Regions from separate parts of the Streptomyces sp. NPDC050534 genome, predicted to be linked through region 1. Evidence: riboswitches for the same ligand, from Rfam matches in the RefSeq annotation. Region 1 holds a riboswitch; each other region holds the start of a gene.
The links. A riboswitch is a leader RNA that binds a small molecule or an ion and turns the genes downstream of it on or off. The one in region 1 is predicted to bind cyclic di-AMP.
Positions count from the first base shown of each region.

Region 2: it holds a riboswitch for cyclic di-AMP, as region 1 does, so the genes downstream of both, ACIBN2_RS02200 (NlpC/P60 family protein) here and ACIBN2_RS39610 (NlpC/P60 family protein) in region 1, are expected to answer to the same signal.
Region 3: it holds a riboswitch for cyclic di-AMP, as region 1 does, so the genes downstream of both, ACIBN2_RS41895 (M23 family metallopeptidase) here and ACIBN2_RS39610 (NlpC/P60 family protein) in region 1, are expected to answer to the same signal.
Region 4: it holds a riboswitch for cyclic di-AMP, as region 1 does, so the genes downstream of both, ACIBN2_RS00920 (C40 family peptidase) here and ACIBN2_RS39610 (NlpC/P60 family protein) in region 1, are expected to answer to the same signal.

Region 1 covers NZ_JBITHF010000016.1:132,246-136,463, reverse strand. The annotation lists gene ACIBN2_RS39615 (tellurite resistance/C4-dicarboxylate transporter family protein) at 1-74, opposite strand, end outside; gene ACIBN2_RS39610 (NlpC/P60 family protein) at 167-1,351, opposite strand; cyclic di-AMP (ydaO/yuaA leader) riboswitch at 1,359-1,529, opposite strand; gene pcrA (DNA helicase PcrA) at 1,982-4,218, shown strand, end outside.
Region 2 covers NZ_JBITHF010000001.1:488,309-492,526, reverse strand. The annotation lists gene ACIBN2_RS02210 (LysR family transcriptional regulator substrate-binding protein) at 1-595, opposite strand, end outside; gene ACIBN2_RS02205 (DUF5997 family protein) at 702-1,106, shown strand; cyclic di-AMP (ydaO/yuaA leader) riboswitch at 1,296-1,468, shown strand; gene ACIBN2_RS02200 (NlpC/P60 family protein) at 1,477-3,105, shown strand; gene ACIBN2_RS02195 (LuxR C-terminal-related transcriptional regulator) at 3,289-4,038, shown strand; gene ACIBN2_RS02190 (DinB family protein) at 4,000-4,218, opposite strand, start outside.
Region 3 covers NZ_JBITHF010000019.1:20,160-24,377, forward strand. The annotation lists gene ACIBN2_RS41885 (PrsW family intramembrane metalloprotease) at 1-180, shown strand, start outside; partial or broken gene ACIBN2_RS41890 (aldo/keto reductase) at 200-1,182, opposite strand; gene ACIBN2_RS41895 (M23 family metallopeptidase) at 1,337-2,362, opposite strand; cyclic di-AMP (ydaO/yuaA leader) riboswitch at 2,374-2,532, opposite strand; tRNA gene ACIBN2_RS41900 (tRNA-Met) at 2,838-2,911, opposite strand; gene ACIBN2_RS41905 (dihydrofolate reductase family protein) at 2,962-4,095, opposite strand; gene ACIBN2_RS41910 (MarR family winged helix-turn-helix transcriptional regulator) at 4,162-4,218, shown strand, end outside.
Region 4 covers NZ_JBITHF010000001.1:186,103-190,320, forward strand. The annotation lists gene ACIBN2_RS00900 (DUF397 domain-containing protein) at 1-44, opposite strand, end outside; gene ACIBN2_RS00905 (helix-turn-helix domain-containing protein) at 54-914, opposite strand; gene ACIBN2_RS00910 (ATP-binding protein) at 1,128-1,586, shown strand; gene ACIBN2_RS00915 (DUF6328 family protein) at 1,622-2,110, opposite strand; gene ACIBN2_RS00920 (C40 family peptidase) at 2,193-2,666, opposite strand; cyclic di-AMP (ydaO/yuaA leader) riboswitch at 2,670-2,881, opposite strand; gene ACIBN2_RS00925 (hypothetical protein) at 3,220-3,528, opposite strand; gene ACIBN2_RS00930 (ATP-dependent Clp protease proteolytic subunit) at 3,535-4,170, opposite strand.

The sequences.
Region 1 (4,218 bases):
GTCGCCATCACGGCGGCCCCGGCCGCCGGCGGACGCTGCGCCCACCAGGCGCGGAAGGAGCTCGGTCCGGACATGGGGCCGATGCTAAGGAGCGCGGGCGGTGTTGCGGGAAGGGCACGCGCGCGGGCGCGGCAAATTACGCGCGGGGGAGTGCCCCGCGCGTGTCTCAGGCGGGCCGCACCACGCTGTGGATGATCGACGAGCCGGCGTAGTAGATCGACTCCTCGCGGACGTACGCGCCGGGCTTCGGGGCGTGGATCATCATGCCGTTGCCGATGTAGATGCCGACGTGGCTGATGTCGTCGTAGAAGAAGATCAGGTCGCCCGGCTGGGCGTCGGTGAGGGAGACCGTGGTGCCGGCGTTGACCTGGTCGTAGGTGGTGCGCGGGAGGCTGACGCCGGCGGCCTTCCAGGCGGCCTGGGTAAGGCCGGAGCAGTCGTAGGAGTCGGGGCCGGTGGCGCCCCAGACGTACGGCTTGCCGATCTGTGCACGGGCGAAGGCGAGCGTCTTCGCGGCCTTGGTGGCGTACGTGGAGTCGCCGGTGGAGGTGGAGGTGGAGCCCGAGGACGAGCCGGAGGTGGAGGTGGACCCGGACGAGGAGCTGCCGGCCTGGGCCGCCGCCTCCTCCTTGGCCTTCTGCGCGGCCGCCTGCTTCTTGGCCAGCTCGGCCGCCTGGCGGGCGGCCTCCTCTTCCTTCTGCTTCTGGATCGCCGCGAGCCGCGCCTTCTCCTCGGCGTTCAGCTTCGACAGCAGCTCGCGCGCGTCGGAGAGCTTCTTCTGCACCGTGGACTTGGCCGTCCGCAGGTCGCCCTGGGTCGCGGTGAGCGTCTGGAGGTCCTTGGACGCCTCCTGGCGCTTCTTCATCGTCGCGGACTGCTCGGTGAAGTAGTCGTCGACCGCGGTCTTCTGACGTGAGGTCAGGCGGCCCATCAGCTGCGTCTGGTCGAAGTAGTCCTGCGGGGAGTCGGCGAGCAGGAGGGTCGCCGTGCCGGGTGCTGAGGCGCCCGTGCGGTACTGGGCCGCGGCGAACGTGCCGAGCTGCTCCCGCTCGTCGTTGAGCTTCTGGGTGCGCTTGGCGACGTCGGTGAGGAGGGTGTCCACGCGCTTGCGCTGCGTCGTGGTCTTCTCCTTGGCCGCGTTGTACTTCTCGGTGGCCGATTCCGCCTGACGGTAGAGGTCGTCGACCTTCTTCTCGACTTCCTCCACGCTCGGCTTGCCGTCGGCCACGGGAGCGGCGTTGGCCGACTGGGACAGCAGGGCCACGGAGGTGAGGGCGGCCGTGGCGAGAGCGGGGGTACGTATGCCTGCGACGCGCGAACCTGAGGGGCGCGACTTGCGGTGCGACGCCAAGGGAGGCGACTCCTTCCACGTTCCGCCTACCGGGTTAGCTGTCGGGTTCGGGCGGGTGGTTCGGAAGGCTTGCCCTACGGTCCGGGCCCCGTGCGGGAGTCGGGCCGATTCACCCCGGGGACGGTGGGTCCCCGGTTCCGGATACGCGGCGGCGCACCGGATTCGGCGGAGGCCGCGCGGCCCGGCGACGTTCGCCGGTGGGGGTCGTACGGCCTGCCCGGAACCGTAGCCAACTCGTGTGGCCCCTGTGAAGGTTGATGTTCGATATGCCCGATACATTTTCGTGACCTTTGGTCAAGAGGTCGCAGCGTGCGGTCTTTCCGGTATGGCCTGTACGGATTCGCGGGCATTTCGGTCAGATCGGCACGGTGTGCCTGCTTCCGAGCGTTAATTTCCAGCCAACCGTGGTCGGGTGCCACGGCGGGGGGAGGGGTGCGGGGTGCGGCGGACTGCACCTGATCGGTGGCGGAGCGTGACGGCTCGGTCCTGGACGGCAACAGGACACCGGGGGCGGGACACCGGGCGGCCGGACCGGGCGGATCAGCGTCTTCCGGGCGCGACGTCCCCGATCCGGCGAAGTTCCCGGGGTGGCGGCGGGCTGTCAGTGAGGCGCCCTAGACTCGGAAGGCGATGAGCAGCCTCTTTGACGACAGCTTCCTGGCGGACCTCAAGGCCCCTCGCGGGCACGAGGGGGAGCCCCCACCGCCGCCCGAGGACGATCACGTACCGGAGCCGGTTCCGGACGATCTGTTCGGCGGGAAGTTCGACGTGCCGCCGGACCGGGACTCCTACTACCGCGACGGCGCGCCGCGCCCGGCGATCGACCCGGCCGCCCTGCTGGACGGGCTGAACGAGAACCAGCGCGCGGCCGTCGTCCACTCCGGCACGCCGCTGCTCATCGTGGCCGGCGCCGGCTCCGGCAAGACCCGTGTGCTCACGCACCGCATCGCCCACCTGCTCGCGGAGCGCCACGTGCATCCGGGACAGGTCCTCGCGATCACCTTCACCAACAAGGCCGCGGGCGAGATGAAGGAGCGCGTCGAGCACCTCGTCGGCCCGCGCGCGAACGCGATGTGGGTGATGACCTTCCACAGCGCGTGCGTGCGCATCCTGCGCCGTGAGTCGAAGAAGCTCGGCTTCACGTCGTCGTTCTCGATCTACGACGCCGCCGACTCCAAGCGCCTGATGGCCCTGGTCTGCCGCGACCTGGACCTCGACCCCAAGCGCTACCCGCCGAAGTCCTTCAGCGCCAAGATCAGCAACCTGAAGAACGAGCTGATCGACGAGGAGGACTTCGCCGCGCAGGCGACCGACGGCTTCGAGAAGACCCTCGCCCAGGCCTACGCGATGTACCAGTCGCGGTTGCGCGAGGCGAACGCCCTCGACTTCGACGACCTGATCATGACGACGGTCAATCTCCTGCGCGCCTTCCCGGACGTCGCCGAGCACTACCGCCGCCGCTTCCGGCACGTACTCGTCGACGAGTACCAGGACACCAACCACGCCCAGTACGCGCTCGTACGGGAACTCGTCGGGACCGGTGCCCACGACGAGGACGTACCGCCCGGCGAGCACGACCTCCCGCCCGCCGAACTGTGTGTCGTGGGCGACGCCGACCAGTCCATCTACGCCTTCCGCGGCGCGACGATCCGCAACATCCTCCAGTTCGAGGAGGACTACCCGGACGCGACGACGATCCTGCTGGAGCAGAACTACCGCTCCACGCAGACCATCCTGACCGCGGCCAACGCGGTCATCGAGCGCAACGAGTCCCGCCGCCCCAAGAACCTGTGGACCAACGCGGGCGCGGGCGCGCGCATCACGGGTTACGTCGCCGACACCGAGCACGACGAGGCCCAGTTCGTCGCCGACGAGATAGACCGTCTCACGGACGCGGGCGACGCGAAGGCCGGCGACGTCGCCGTCTTCTACCGCACCAACGCCCAGTCCCGTGTCTTCGAAGAGGTCTTCATCCGCGTCGGCCTGCCCTACAAGGTCGTCGGCGGCGTCCGCTTCTACGAGCGCAAGGAGGTCCGGGACGTCCTGGCCTACCTGCGGGTGCTCGCCAACCCCGAGGACTCGGTGCCGCTGCGCCGCATCCTCAACGTGCCCAAGCGCGGCATCGGCGAGCGCGCCGAGGCGATGATCGACGCCCTCTCCCAGCGCGAGAAGATCAGCTTCCCGCAGGCGCTGCGCCGCGTCGACGAGGCGTACGGCATGGCGGCGCGCTCCGCCAACGCCGTCAAGAAGTTCAACACGCTGATGGAGGACCTCCGTACGATCGCCGAGTCCGGCGCGGGCCCGGCGACCGTCCTGGAGGCGATTCTCGAACGGACCGGTTATCTGGCCGAGTTGCAGGCTTCGACCGACCCGCAAGACGAGACACGCATCGAGAACCTCCAGGAACTCGCGGCCGTGGCCCTGGAGTTCGAGCAGGAGTCCGGCGAGGGCGAGGAGTCCCCCGGGCTCGCCGCCTTCCTGGAGCGGGTCGCGCTGGTCGCCGACTCCGACCAGATCCCGGACGAGGAGGAGGACGGCTCCGGAGTCATCACCCTGATGACCCTGCACACCGCCAAGGGCCTCGAGTTCCCGGTCGTCTTCCTGACCGGCATGGAGGACGGCGTCTTCCCGCACATGCGCGCCCTCGGCCAGACCAAGGAGCTGGAGGAGGAGCGCCGGCTCGCCTACGTCGGCATCACGCGCGCGCGGGAACGGCTGTATCTGACACGGTCGTCGCTGCGCAGCGCCTGGGGCCAGCCGTCGTACAACCCTCCCTCCCGGTTCCTGGAGGAGATCCCGGCCCAGCACGTCGACTGGAAGCGGACGGGCGCCACGGCACCGGTCTCCTCCGGCCCGGCGTCCGGTGT
Region 2 (4,218 bases), on a different contig from region 1:
TGTTGACCGTACGGCCGCGGACGATGCCGATGAAGTCCTCGACCATGTCCGTGGTCGCCTCCTCCGGCCATGCCAGGGCGACGCCGGACTGGGGGGCGTCCACGACCGGCCGGTACACGAGGTCCTTGCGGTGGTGCAGGCGCGCCAGCGACTGCGGGACGATCAGGAGGCCGACCCCGGCGGCGACGAGCTCGACGGCGTCCTCCGTGGTGGCGGGGCGCTCGAAGGCGGGCTCGCCCGGCGGCCGGTCCCACTCGAAGACGTCGTCCAGCGGGTGGAAGAGAACCTCCTCCGCGAGGTCGTCCACGGTCACCTCGTCCACGGCCGTGATCAGGTGATCCTTGGGGACCACGACGACCGTCGTCTCGGTGTAGAGGGGGATGGCGCTGAAGTGCGTACGGTCGACCGGCAGCCGTACGAGTGCGGCGTCGGCGCCACCGGCGCGCAGCACCTCGGAGACCTCGGCGGCCGGTACGGCCAGGAGGGTCAGCGGGATCTCGGGCAGTCGCTCGTTCCAGATCCGCGCCCACTTGGCGGGCGTCGCCCCCGGAACGTACGCGAGCCGGAACGTGGGGGATTCCTCCGAGCCTGTCACGCTGCAAGGCTACCGGCCGCGGCCGGTGCCTGATCACCGGCCGTGGTCGGAGCCGCATCACCGGCCGTGGTCGGAGCCCTCGTCGCCGCTCGATACCCTGGACCTCATGAAGCCGCACCAGAGCACCCAGACGATGAAGCCCGCGACCGCGGCGAAGAAGCTGGGTGTGTACCTCGAGGCCACCCCCGCCGAGTTCCGGGAGGGTGACGTCTCGCGGGCCGAGCTCGACCGGTTGCAGGCCGATCCGCCCGAGTGGCTGCGCGAGCTGCGGGCCGACGGCCCGCACCCCCGTCCGGTGGTCGCGGAGAAGCTGGGCGTCTCCATCGCGGGCCTCGCACGCGGCGGCGTCACCGAGGCGCTCACCACCGAGCAGATCGACGCCCTGAAGCAGGAGCAGCCCGAGTGGCTGCAGAAGGAGCGCGCGACGCAGGCCGAGGTCCGCAAGGAGGGCGCGCGGATCAAGAAGCGCAACGCCGAGCGCGCGTCCCGGAGCGAGTCCGGCCGGTCCTGACCCCGCCCGTCCGCGACGGAACGTCGCCTTCCGCACCCGCTGTGTGCACGAAGCACGTATCTGACGGAACGTCACGACGAAGGTCACAAAAGCGTATCGGACATTACGCCCCTCAACCTTCACACGAGCCGCACAAGTTGGCTAGTTTGGCAGTAGGCCGCACGAGTTCCTCCGGCGCCCCGCCGGGACGTGCGGCCTCCGCCGAGTCCGGTGCGCCTTCGCGGCAGCCGGAGCCGGGGACCCGACCGAACGATGGGGTGAATCGGCCCAACCGCCCACCAGGGCAAAGGCCGTAGGGCATACCTTCCGGATCGACGCCCGAACCCGACAGCTAACTCGGTAGGCGGAGTACGGAAGGAGTACGGCACCCATGGCGCCGGAACGATCGTCGCGCCCCGGAGGCCTCGGCCCCGGAATGCGCAACTCCGCTCTCGCGACCGCCGCCCTCACCTCGGTGGCGCTGTTCTCACAGACCGCCGACGCCGCGCCGAAGGCGGCGGACGAGGGCCCCAGCCGCGAGGACGTCCGGCAGCGGGTGAGCAGCCTGTACGACCGGGCCGAGAGCGACACCGGCCTCCACAACATCACCCGGGCCCAGTCGGTGCGCCGGGGCCGCGGCGCCGCGGCGGGCGGTGGCCGGAGTTCGGATCCGGACCTGGACAACATCGCCCGGCAGTGGTTCCAGGGCGCGCGCTCGTCACTGGGCCCGACGGTTCCGGCGACCCTGCCGACCGACCGGATGCCCGCCCAGCGCACCACGTCGCCCCGTCCCGAGAGGCCCGAGAGGCCCGAGCGGCCCGAGCGGCCCGCCGAGTCGCGTGCCGCGGGCGCCGCCCGTGAGCTGGAGGCGCCCGCCCGGCCCGTGCTCGAACTGCCCGCCGCAGAGCCCCGCCGGCGCCCCGTGGCGGAGCTGACGGCCGGTCCGACGGCCGTGCTGCCCGCCGTGCCCGCTCAGCGCCAGGAGACCGCGGCCCAGCCCGGGGCCCAGCCGGAGCCGAGGCAGGTGGTGCTGCGCCGCTCCAAGCAGGCGAACCAGCGCAAGATCGCGGCGGCCAGCGACCTGCTGTACCGGTACACCGCCCGGCAGACGTCCGTGGCCCCGCTGACGGCCGCCCAGCCCCAGGCGCTGCCGACATGGCAGGACCCGGCCGAGCAGATCCACCGTGCGGCCGAAGAGGCGTGGCGGTTGCAGCAGCCGAGCGTCCTGGACACGGGCGTACCGGCCGTGGAGGACTGGCGGATGCGGCAGCCGACCGTGCTCGACACGGGCATCTCCACGGCCAGTGAGACGTGGCGGATGCAGCAGCCCAGCGTCCTCGACACAGGCATCTCCACGGCCAGTGAGACGTGGCGGATGCAGCAGCCCAGCGTCCTCGACACCGGCATCCCTACGTCCGACGAGACGTGGCGGATGCAGCAACCCACCGTCCTCGACACCGGCGTGCCTCTGGCCGATGAGGCGTGGCGAACACGGCTGCAGCAGCCCAGCGTCCTGGACACGGGCGTACCGGCCGTGGAGGACTGGCGGATGCGGCAGCCGACCGTGCTCGACACGGGCATCTCCACGGCCGACGAGGCATGGCGGATGCAACAACCCACCGTCCTGGACACCGGCATCCCGGCCGTCGAAACGCCCGTCGGTACCAAGGCCGACCGGGCCGTCGCCTTCGCCCGCGCGCAGATCGGCAGGCCGTGCCTGTGGGGTGCGGTCGGACCGGAGTCGTACGACAACGCGGGCCTCACCCAGGCCGCGTGGAAGGGCGCCGGGGTCGCGCTGCCGCGGAGCACGTCCGAGCAGGCGCGCACCGGCACGGTGATCCCGCTGGCCGAGAGCCGCCCCGGAGACCTGATCTTCTTCCACGACAACTTCAGCCACGTCGGGCTGTACACCGGCAACGGCATGATGATCCACGCGCCCGGCCCCGGTTCGGTCATCCGCGAGGAGTCCATCCACAACGCCGGGGAGGCGGCCATCCGGATCGCCGTGCGCCCCGCGTAGAACATGCTGCGGGCCGCCGGTCCCCCGCTCCGGCGGCCCGCACGGTGAGAGGATCTGAGATCGTCGCGGTTGCCCGTTGCAGTCTCGGGCAGCGCAGGGTGCCGCCGGTATGGGTACAACTGCGTAGGCGGCGGACGAGTGGAGAGGCACGTGGGACAGGCGCGGGGTTCGGCACACGAGCGGATGCTGTCGGTGGCCGTCGACGCGCTCAACGAACGTGATCCCGGGCGGCTTTGGCCGTTGCTGGCCGGCGCGCTGCCAGGGGTGTGCGGCGGCGAGACACTGATCTACAAGCTCGACGACTGGAACGAGAGCGAGGGCACGGTGGGCATGCCGCCCGCTGTCGCCGCCGCGTTCGACGGGCTCGGGGCCGAGGATCTGGGCCTGCTGCGCGCGGGGTATCCGTTCGCGCGCCACTACGCGGCCGGCCCCGACAGAACGCCCCTCACCGCGCGCCGGGCCGCCGGCGCCGCCTGGTCGGCGAGCCCGACCGCGCGCCTGATCGGTGACGTCCTGGACGCGGGCCATGTGCTGGCGATTCCGCTGCCCCGGACGACGACGCCGATCACGGGGTGCATGGTCTACCGCTCCGGTACGGACTTCACCGACGACCAGGTCCGCGCGGCCGAGCAGGTGCAGCCGCTGCTGGCGGCGGTCGAGCAGCAGCGGCAGCTCCTGGAGCACTTGCAGCGGTCGGCCGTCCCGGGCCCCGCCCGGGAACGGGCCGCGGACTGCGCCCTCACACCCCGCGAACTGACCGTGCTGCTCCTGCTCGCCGACGCCCTGACCGCCGCCGCGATCGGCCGCCGGCTCGGCATCTCGGACCGGACGGTGCACAAGCACGTCGAGAAGATCTACCGCAAGCTCGGCACACGGGATCGCATCAGCACGGTGCTACGGGCCCAGCGGCTGGGTCTGATCCCCACGCCGTGAGCGGTACAGGTCCCGCAGCAGGGCGATCTCCGCACCGTGGTGCAGGACTTCCTGGTTGACCCACCACACGATGTCGACGAACGGCTCTTCCGGGTCGCTGCCGTGCGGATAGGTGCAGTGGCCGATCGTGTCGAGCGCCGCGTCGCCGGCACTCTGCAGCGCCGTGCGCCAGGCCGTGAC
Region 3 (4,218 bases), on a different contig from region 1:
AGGGAGAGGGAGTTGCTGTACGAGCTGTGGCGGCGGCGCGAGGTGGCGCGCCCGGCGCTGGACTACGCGGCGCGCGCGACGGCGCCCCCGGTTCCCGTGGTCGCGGCGCCCTGGCCGGTGTACGGGGTGTACGGATATCCGGCGACACCGAATCCCGCGTACAACCCGTACCGGTCGTAGGGCCCGCCGGCCCGTGCGATCAGGCCGACGCCTTCGTCAGCCGCGCGACCTCGGCCTCCGTGAGGGTCAGCTCCGCCACCTGAAGCAGCGCCGGCAGCTGTTCCACCGTGCGGGCGGACGCGGTCGGCGCGGCGACCGTCGGCCGGCCGGCGAGCCAGGCCAGGGCGACGGTGGGCACCGGGGCGTCGTGGGCCTGGGCGATCTCGTCGAGCGCGGTCAGGACCCGCTGCCCCCGCTCGCTCTCCAGGTACTGCGCCACCCGGCCCGCACGCGCGCTGTCGACCGTCGTGCCGGGCCGGTACTTGCCGGTGAGGAAGCCGGCGGCGAGGGCGAAGTACGGGACTGCCGCGAGGCCGTAGCGCGCGGCCACGTCCTGGAGCTCGCCCTCGTAGGTGTCGCGTGAGACCAGGTTGTAGTGCGGCTGCAGCGCCACGTACTTGGCCAGGCCCTCACGGTCGGAGAAGTCGAGGGACGCGCGCAGCCGCTCGGCCGAGATGTTGGACGCCGCGATGTGCCGCACCTTGCCCGCCCGCACCAGCTCGTCGAGCGCGCCGATGATCTCCTCGACCGGCACCTCCGGCTTGTCGAAGTGCGTGTAGTAGAGGTCGATCTCGGTGCCCAGGCGGCGCAGGGAGGCGTCCGCGGCGGCCTTGATGTTGGCGGCCGTCAGGCCCGGGAACTCGGGGTGCTGGCTGACCTTGGTCGCGATGACCACGTCGTCGCGGTTGCCGCGCGACCTGACCCTCCCCCACTCTCGGCTTCGCTCGAGCGGGGGGACCCCCATCCGATGATCGTCTCGGACTCGCCGCCCTGGTGGCCGTCGACCCACGACGAGTAGGAGTCGGCGGTGTCGAGGAAGTTGCCGCCCGCGGCCGCGTAGGCGTCGAGCACGGCGAAGGACGTGGCCTCGTCGGCGGTCCAGCCGAAGACGTTGCCGCCGAGGCAGAGCGGGAAGACCTCCAGGCCGGAGGAGCCGAGCGTGCGCAGAGAAGGGGACGTCATGCCGTACGTCAACGAATGCGCCGGAGCGGCCCATTCCGCCGATGCCGCAAAGATCACGTAAACACAGAGCGTGTGGCCGGCGGACGCGCATACGTCCGCCGGCGGCCCCGACGTCGGGGGGAAGCCGCCGGGACCACCGGGGTCCGGGCGTGGATCAGGGGTTGAGGCCCTTGCCGCGCAGCCACGTCATCGGGTCGATGCCCTCGGCCTGGCCGTTCGGGTGGACCTCGAGGTGCAGGTGCGGCCCGGTCACGTTGCCCGTGGCGCCGATCCGGCCGATGACCTCGCCCGTGCTGACCTTCTGGCCCACGCTCACGTTGATCGACGACTGGTGGCAGAACCACAGCTCCGTGCCGTCGTCGAGCGTCATGATCGTGCGGTAGCCGTAGGCTCCGGCCCAGCCGGCCTCGGTGACCGTGCCGCTGTGGACGGCCTTGATGGGCGTACCCGTGGGGGCGGCGAAGTCGAGGCCCGTGTGGTAACCGGAGGACCACATGGAGCCGGGCTGCCCGAAGGTGCCGGTGATCGTGTAGGACACGACCGGAAGCTTGTACTGCTTGGCCAGCTCGGCCAGGCGCGCCGCCTCGGCCGCCTTCTTGGCCTCCGCCTCGGCCTTCTCCTTGGCGGCGGCGGCCTTGGCCGCGGCCTCCTTCTCCGCCTTGGCGGCGGCGTCGCCGGCCTGCTTGGCGATGGCCGCCTCGGTGACGGACTGGACCTTGCTGTCGACCTGGACCTGCTGGCTCTCGGCCTGCGCCATGATGCGGTCGCGCAGCGCCTGACCGGCGTCCCTGGCGCCCTGCCCGGCGTCCTTGGTGGTCACCCCGACGGAGCTGAGCGCGGTGGCCGAGCCCTTGGGCGTCTCGGCGGAGCCGCCGAACATGTGGCCCACGGAGGCCAGGTCGGGCATGGAGATGGACACCGGCGGCTTGCCGGTGTTGGCGCTGGCCATGCCGCCCGCGCCGACGGCGGCTATGACGCCGACGCCGAGGACCGTGGAGCTGCGGGCGAGTCCACCGCCGCGCTGCTTGGCGACACGGTGCCGGCCGCGGACCGGCTGGAGGGACTCCTCGGTGGGGTTCCACTCCTCCCACGGACCCTCGTCGGAACGGGGGGCGGGGAAGCCGAATGGCTCGGTGCTCGGCACGAACGGTGCTGCCGGGGCAGGCGGGTTGGACGCCACGTGGGCGCGCTCCTTTCCTTCCTTCACGCCTACCGGGTTAGCTGACGGGTTCGGAGCAGGAAGGTCTCCTACGCGCGTATACCAGCCGTGCCTCCACGGCTGGCATCCAAGCGATTCACCCCTGGGTGGTGGTTCCCCGGTTCCCTTGCGGGATTCGGCAGTGCGCACGGAGCCGCCTCTTGTGACGGCTGGGACGACCGCGCTGCGTTATCGAACGTTAATAGACCCGGGGTGCCGATTCCAAGCTGTTCTGCTTGATCATTAATGCTTCTTGGCCTGGACGTACGGGCCAAGAGAGACGAAAAACGGGCGAGTTGACCTCACCTCGGATTCCCCACCGGTTCTGACGGTGCGTCAGTTGTTATGCGGAAAGCGGTCGCCCGGTCACCACTTGTGACAGGACCCGGTGAGACATCCGGGGCGGAAAACACTCAGGGCCGGAATCCGTTTCCGGATTCCGGCCCTGAGCCTTGAGTAGCGGGGACAGGATTTGAACCTGCGACCTCTGGGTTATGAGCCCAGCGAGCTACCGAGCTGCTCCACCCCGCGTCGTTGTGTGACCAGCATACGCCATCCGCGGGGCCTCCGACGCCACGTGCTCAGAAGCCCGGCAGATGGCGGTTCGGCGCCTTGGCCTGCTCCTCGTGTTCCTCCAGTACGACCACCTCGACACCCCGGGCCGCCAGCAGGCCGCTGCCGTCCGCGCCCGCGACGAAGGTGTCGGGCTCCCGCCAGGCCGTGACCACCCGCCGTACGCCCGCGTCGAGGATCAGCCGGGCGCACGGCTTCGGCCGGGACGCGCGGCGGGTGCAGGGCTCCAGGCTGCTGTAGACCGTGGCCGACGCCAGCCTCGGATCGGCCGGGCCGAGCTTGGCCAGGGCCGCCTCCTCGGCGTGCACGACGGGGTCGCCGCCCTCACGCGAGTGACCGCGGGCGAGCTCCGTGCCGTCGGCGGCGACGATCACCGCGCCCACGCTGAAGGCCGTGCGGGAGGGCGGGCACAGGGCCGCCAGCTCGCAGGCGAGGGCCAGCCAGTGGTGATCGGCGGCGGTGGGCAGCGGGCCGGTGCCGGGGGCGGTGGGCTCGTAGCGCATCAGGACGACGTCCTCGATCCGCCGGGTCTCCGTCAGGCGAAGGCGGCCGCCCTGGTAGCCGCCGGGGCCGAAGAGGCGGGGTGCGTCCGGGTCACCCACGAAGACAGGGGCGAGGACGAGCTGGAGTTCGTCGGCGAGGCCCTGCTGGAGCAGCTGGGTGTGGATCGTGCCGCCGCCCTCGACCATCAGGCGCCGTACGCCGCGTTCGTCGTGCAGATGCGCGAGGAGCGTGCGCCAGTCGAGGTCGGGGCCGAGCGCGACGACGTCGGCGGCGAGGCCGAGCGCTCGGGCCCGCTCGGCGCCCTTGTCGGTCGTACAGAGCAGCTTGTCGCCGCCGGTGTGCCAGAACCTGGCGTCCGGGTCCAGATCGCCGGAGCCGCTGACGGTGACCTTGAGGGGGTACTCGGGCTGCCCCGCCGCGATCCGGGCGGCCCTGCGCCCGGGCGAGTTGACCAGCAGCCGCGGGTTGTCGGCGCGGATGGTGCCGGCGCCGACGAGGATCGCGTCGACCGACGCCCGCACCTCGTCCACACGGTCGAAGTCGGCGGGGCCGGAGAGCAGGAGGCGTTCGGGGCCGGTGTCGTCGAGGTAGCCGTCGAGGGAGACGGCGGCGGACAGCAGGACGTGGGGGTACGGCATCGGACGCGCTCACTCTCGGCGGTGGGCAGGCTTGGTTAAAGTTTGAAACAAACTTACACTGCACTCATGACGACTCGCTGGCTCACGGAGAAGGAGCAGCGCGCCTGGCGCGCGTACATCGCG
Region 4 (4,218 bases), on a different contig from region 1:
TGCAGATCGGTACTGGAAGGTACGTTCCGAGGCATTGCGGACATGGTGCCTCCTTACGCGCCGTCACCTATCGCGGCGATGTAATCCAACGAGTCCTCGGGCGAAAGGGCGTGGAACTGGAGGTCCTTGAAGGCCTCTCTGTAAGCCCGGAGGTCTTCTTTCCGTTCGAGGTAGAGGCTACTCGTCAGGTGGTCGAGAACAACCACGTCCAGATCAGAAGTGCTCGAAAACGAGAAGATTACGAAAGGCCCGGTGACGCCGACATGCGCACCGGCGGCGAACGGCAGTACCTGCAGCCGCACTTGAGGCAGATGCGCCGTGTCCAGCAGCCGCCGCAGCTGACGCGCCATGACATCGGGGCCGCCGACCTCCCGGTGCAGCACCGCCTCGTCCAGCACCGCGCTCAGGCTCAGCGGCGGATTCGAGCGCAGCACGTCCTGTCTGGCCAGCCGCACCTCGACCAGGGCGTCGAGCCGTTCGTCGTCCAGTCCGCCGACCGCCGCCCTGGTCACCGCGCGTGCGTAGTCGGGCGTCTGGAGCAGGCCGGGCACGACGGACGTCTCCAGCGTGCTCATCGCGCTCGCCTGGGACTCGAGGCTGATGAAGTCGCGGTAGGTGGGCGGCAGCACCCCGCGATAGGCGTGCCACCAGTGATGCCGGCCGCCGCTCTCGTCGGATCCCGCCAACACCATCAGCAACTCCCGTAGTTGGGCGTCCGCCACGGCGTAGACGTCGAGGAGTAACCGCACATCGGCCGGTTTCACCCCGCTGGCACCCGTTTCGATCCGGCTCACCTTCGACTGGTGCCAGCCCGCGAGCCGGGCCGCCTCACCACTGGTGAGCCCCGCACCCGCGCGCAACTCGCGCAATTCGGCGCCCAGCTTCCGGCGGCGCACCGCGGGACCGTGCTGCATGCGCTACTCCTTACTCCTTCCGGGCCACCCAAATACGGTCTCCCGTCGCAGAGTTCACCGCATCGAGCGACAGATATATGCATATCTTGGTGGATCGCCACCCGTGACAGGCGCAGTAATGGCACTCTGGCGACGAAGCACCAGTCCGGGACCGTACTCGAACCATCCGCTCCGTGTCGGACTCCGGCCCCGTGGGAAAGGGACGACCGCGCCATGGCAGACCATCTGGAAGCATCCGTCACTCTGCCGAGCGAACCCGCCTCGGTCTCCGCGGCCCGCGGCTACGTGGTCGACACACTGGCCGAGTGGGGGCTTCCAGCGACCAGCGACACCGCCGAGACCGTCCGGCTCATCGTCTCCGAACTTGCCACCAACGCCGTACAGCACACCTTCGGGCAGTCACCCACCTTCACGGTGGACATCGAACTCCACCGTGACGAGGAACTGCGCATCGGCGTCACGGACTCCCACCCCCGTTTCCCGAAGCGCCTGCCCGCCGCCGTCCAGCAGGACAACGGCCGGGGCATGGTGATCATCCGCTGGCTGGCCGCCGAGTGCGGCGGGAGAATGCGGGTGCGGCCCACCAGGGAGGGTGGCAAGACGGTCTCCATCGAACTGCCCTGGACCGTCCCGGCGGAGCCCGTGACGGCAGCGGGGCAGCAGGAGCCGTAGCGGATCGGCGGGTGACGGGGCCTTCGCCCCAGGTGCTAGTCGGACGTGACCGCACGGCGCACCAGCCGGGGCAGCAGTCCCCACAGTCCGAGGCACACGCAGAGGGTCGCCGCACCCGCGGCCGCCCCGGCGCCCCGGCTGTGCGTCGTCACGTCGACCACGAGCAGCACCGATCCGGTGAAGGCGAACATCAGCACGCCCATGCCGACCGTGGCGAGCCGCGACGAGACCTGCACGATGTGCGGCTTGGCGCCGCGCCGGAAGAGCGAGCGGTGCAGTGCGGCGGGCGCGGTGAACAGCGCGGCCGCGAGGACCGTGAGCAGCAGCGTGATGACGTATGTCGTGCGCTGGAGCTGGTCGAGCGACGGGAAGCGCTGGGTGAAGGCCAGGCTCAGCAGGAAGGCGAAGAGGATCTGCACCCCGGTCTGGACGACGCGCAGCTCCTGCAGCAGCTCGACGAAGTTGCGGTCGGCGCGCTCGAGCGGCGTCTCGTTGCGCGCGGTGCAGCGACGGTGCTCGGACATGGCATACGTGTATCCAGCCGAGCCCGGATCAGGCCCCGCGGGGGCGACGGCCAGTCAGGTCGCCGCCGCCCCCGCGGGAGAGTCAGCTGACCCGGCCGTACCAGACGCTCCTCGTCCAGATCTTCTGGAGCTTCACGACATCGCCCGTCTTGGGGGCGTGCCAGATCTTCCCCTTCCCGGCGTAGATGCCCACGTGGTAGACGCTGGAGCCCGAGTGGAAGAACACGAGGTCTCCGGCCCTGCGGCTCTTCGCGGAGATGTGGTGGGTCCGGTTGTACTGCTGGGCCGCCGTGCGGGGCAGTTTCTTGCCCGCTTTCTTGAACGAGTACAGCGTGAGCCCGGAGCAGTCGAACCGGCGCGGCCCTATGGCTCCCCACTTGTACGGGGAGCCCTTTTTCGAGGCCGCGATCTGAAGTGCCTTCGTCGCCGGTGTGGCGGCCGCGGCGTCGGAGGCGACGCCCGGGACCACGATGGAGCCGCCCACGGCGGCGATGGTGAGAGCCGAGGCGGTGCCGGCCCGGACCATGAGCGACGGGACACGATTGAGCGCAGTCATGCGCAACCCTTCGTCAGCCGCCTGTGAAGGATGACCTGTCGGATTCGGGCTGGCGAAGTTGCCCGGCCGCTGACGCGGCTTCACCCCAAGGGCTGCTCGACCCGGCCATGGCATGACCGTTCCGGCGACCCGTCGTGCTTGGGTCCTCCACTCCTGCCGATCCACTCCTGTCGACCAGTCATCCGGGCGGCGGCAGGACTCGGCGTCCGCCCGGATCGCCCCGCCGCTGCGGCGGGGGCTTGTCGTCAGACAGGGATCTTCGCCTACGGATGTCCGAAAATCCCAATGGAACCGGGGATTTGTGTTGTTACTCACCACTCGCCCGTTCGGGTGGACACCCCTGTGTTCGAACCGGTGTTGAGGACCCGGGCGAGGCCCGGACCAGCACCGGAACACTCCATTCCGCCCTGGGTCCACGCGTGTTGCGCAACTGGAACCGTCGAAAGATTGGAGCCGTATCTCCTCCAAACGGCGGTACCTCATTTGGTCCGTTTGAAGCCTGGTCCGGACGCCTCGCCGCCGGGGCGGGGTGTCCGGACCGTCCGAGCCCGCGTCAACTGTCGGGATGCGGGGGCACGGTGACCCGGGCCGTGCGCCGCTCGCCGTCCAGGACCAGGAGCGCGCGCCGCAGCGTGGGTGCGTGCAGCTCGGTCTCGCCGCGCTGGTGCATCACCGCCAGGGCGTCGCGCAGCGCGACCGCCTTGCTCACCAGCGCCTGCGCGGCCCGCAGCCCGCGGTAGGTGTCTCCGTGGTGCGCCGGGTTGATGCGTCCGAGCAGGTCGACCACGTCGAGGTAACGGTCGATCAACTCACCCTCGGCGCGCGTGAGGGCGGGCAGCGGAGGCAGTTCGGGTGGGAGCACCTGCGCTCACCGCCCGGTGGGCGGCGCGAGGGTGGCCCTGCGGCTGGTGACGATGCGGTCCACCAGCCCGTACTCCAGCGCTCCTTGGGCGTCCAGGATGTGGTCGCGCTCGATGTCGGCGCTCACCTGCTCGGGGCTGCGCCCGGTGTGCCGGACCAGCATCTCCTCGAGCCGGTCCCGTGTCCGCGTCAGCTCGTCGGCCTGGATGGCGAGGTCGCTGGCCTGGCCCTGCACCGGTTCGTACAGCGCCGGCTGATGGATCACCACGCGTGCGCCCGGCAGCGCGAGCCGCTTGCCCGGCGTGCCGGCCGCGAGCAGCACCGCCGCCGACGAACCCGCCTGCCCCATGCAGATCGTCTCCACGTCGCAGCCGACGAACCGCATGGTGTCGTAGATCGCCGACATGGCCGTGAAGGAGCCGCCGGGGGAGTTGATGTAGAGCGAGATGTCCCGGTCCGGGTCCTGGTACTCGAGGTGCATGAACTGCGCCATCACGTCGTTCGCCGACGTGTCGTCGATCGGTGTGCCGAGGAAGACGATCCGCTCCTCGAGCAGCTTCGAGTACGGATCCATCGTCTTCTGCCCGGCACTCGTGCGCTCGGTGAACTCGGGCAGGACGTAGCGGGCGGACGGTCGGGTCATGGCATACCCCTCCTCGCGGCAGAGCGGTCTCTCGCTGAGCGGTCTCTC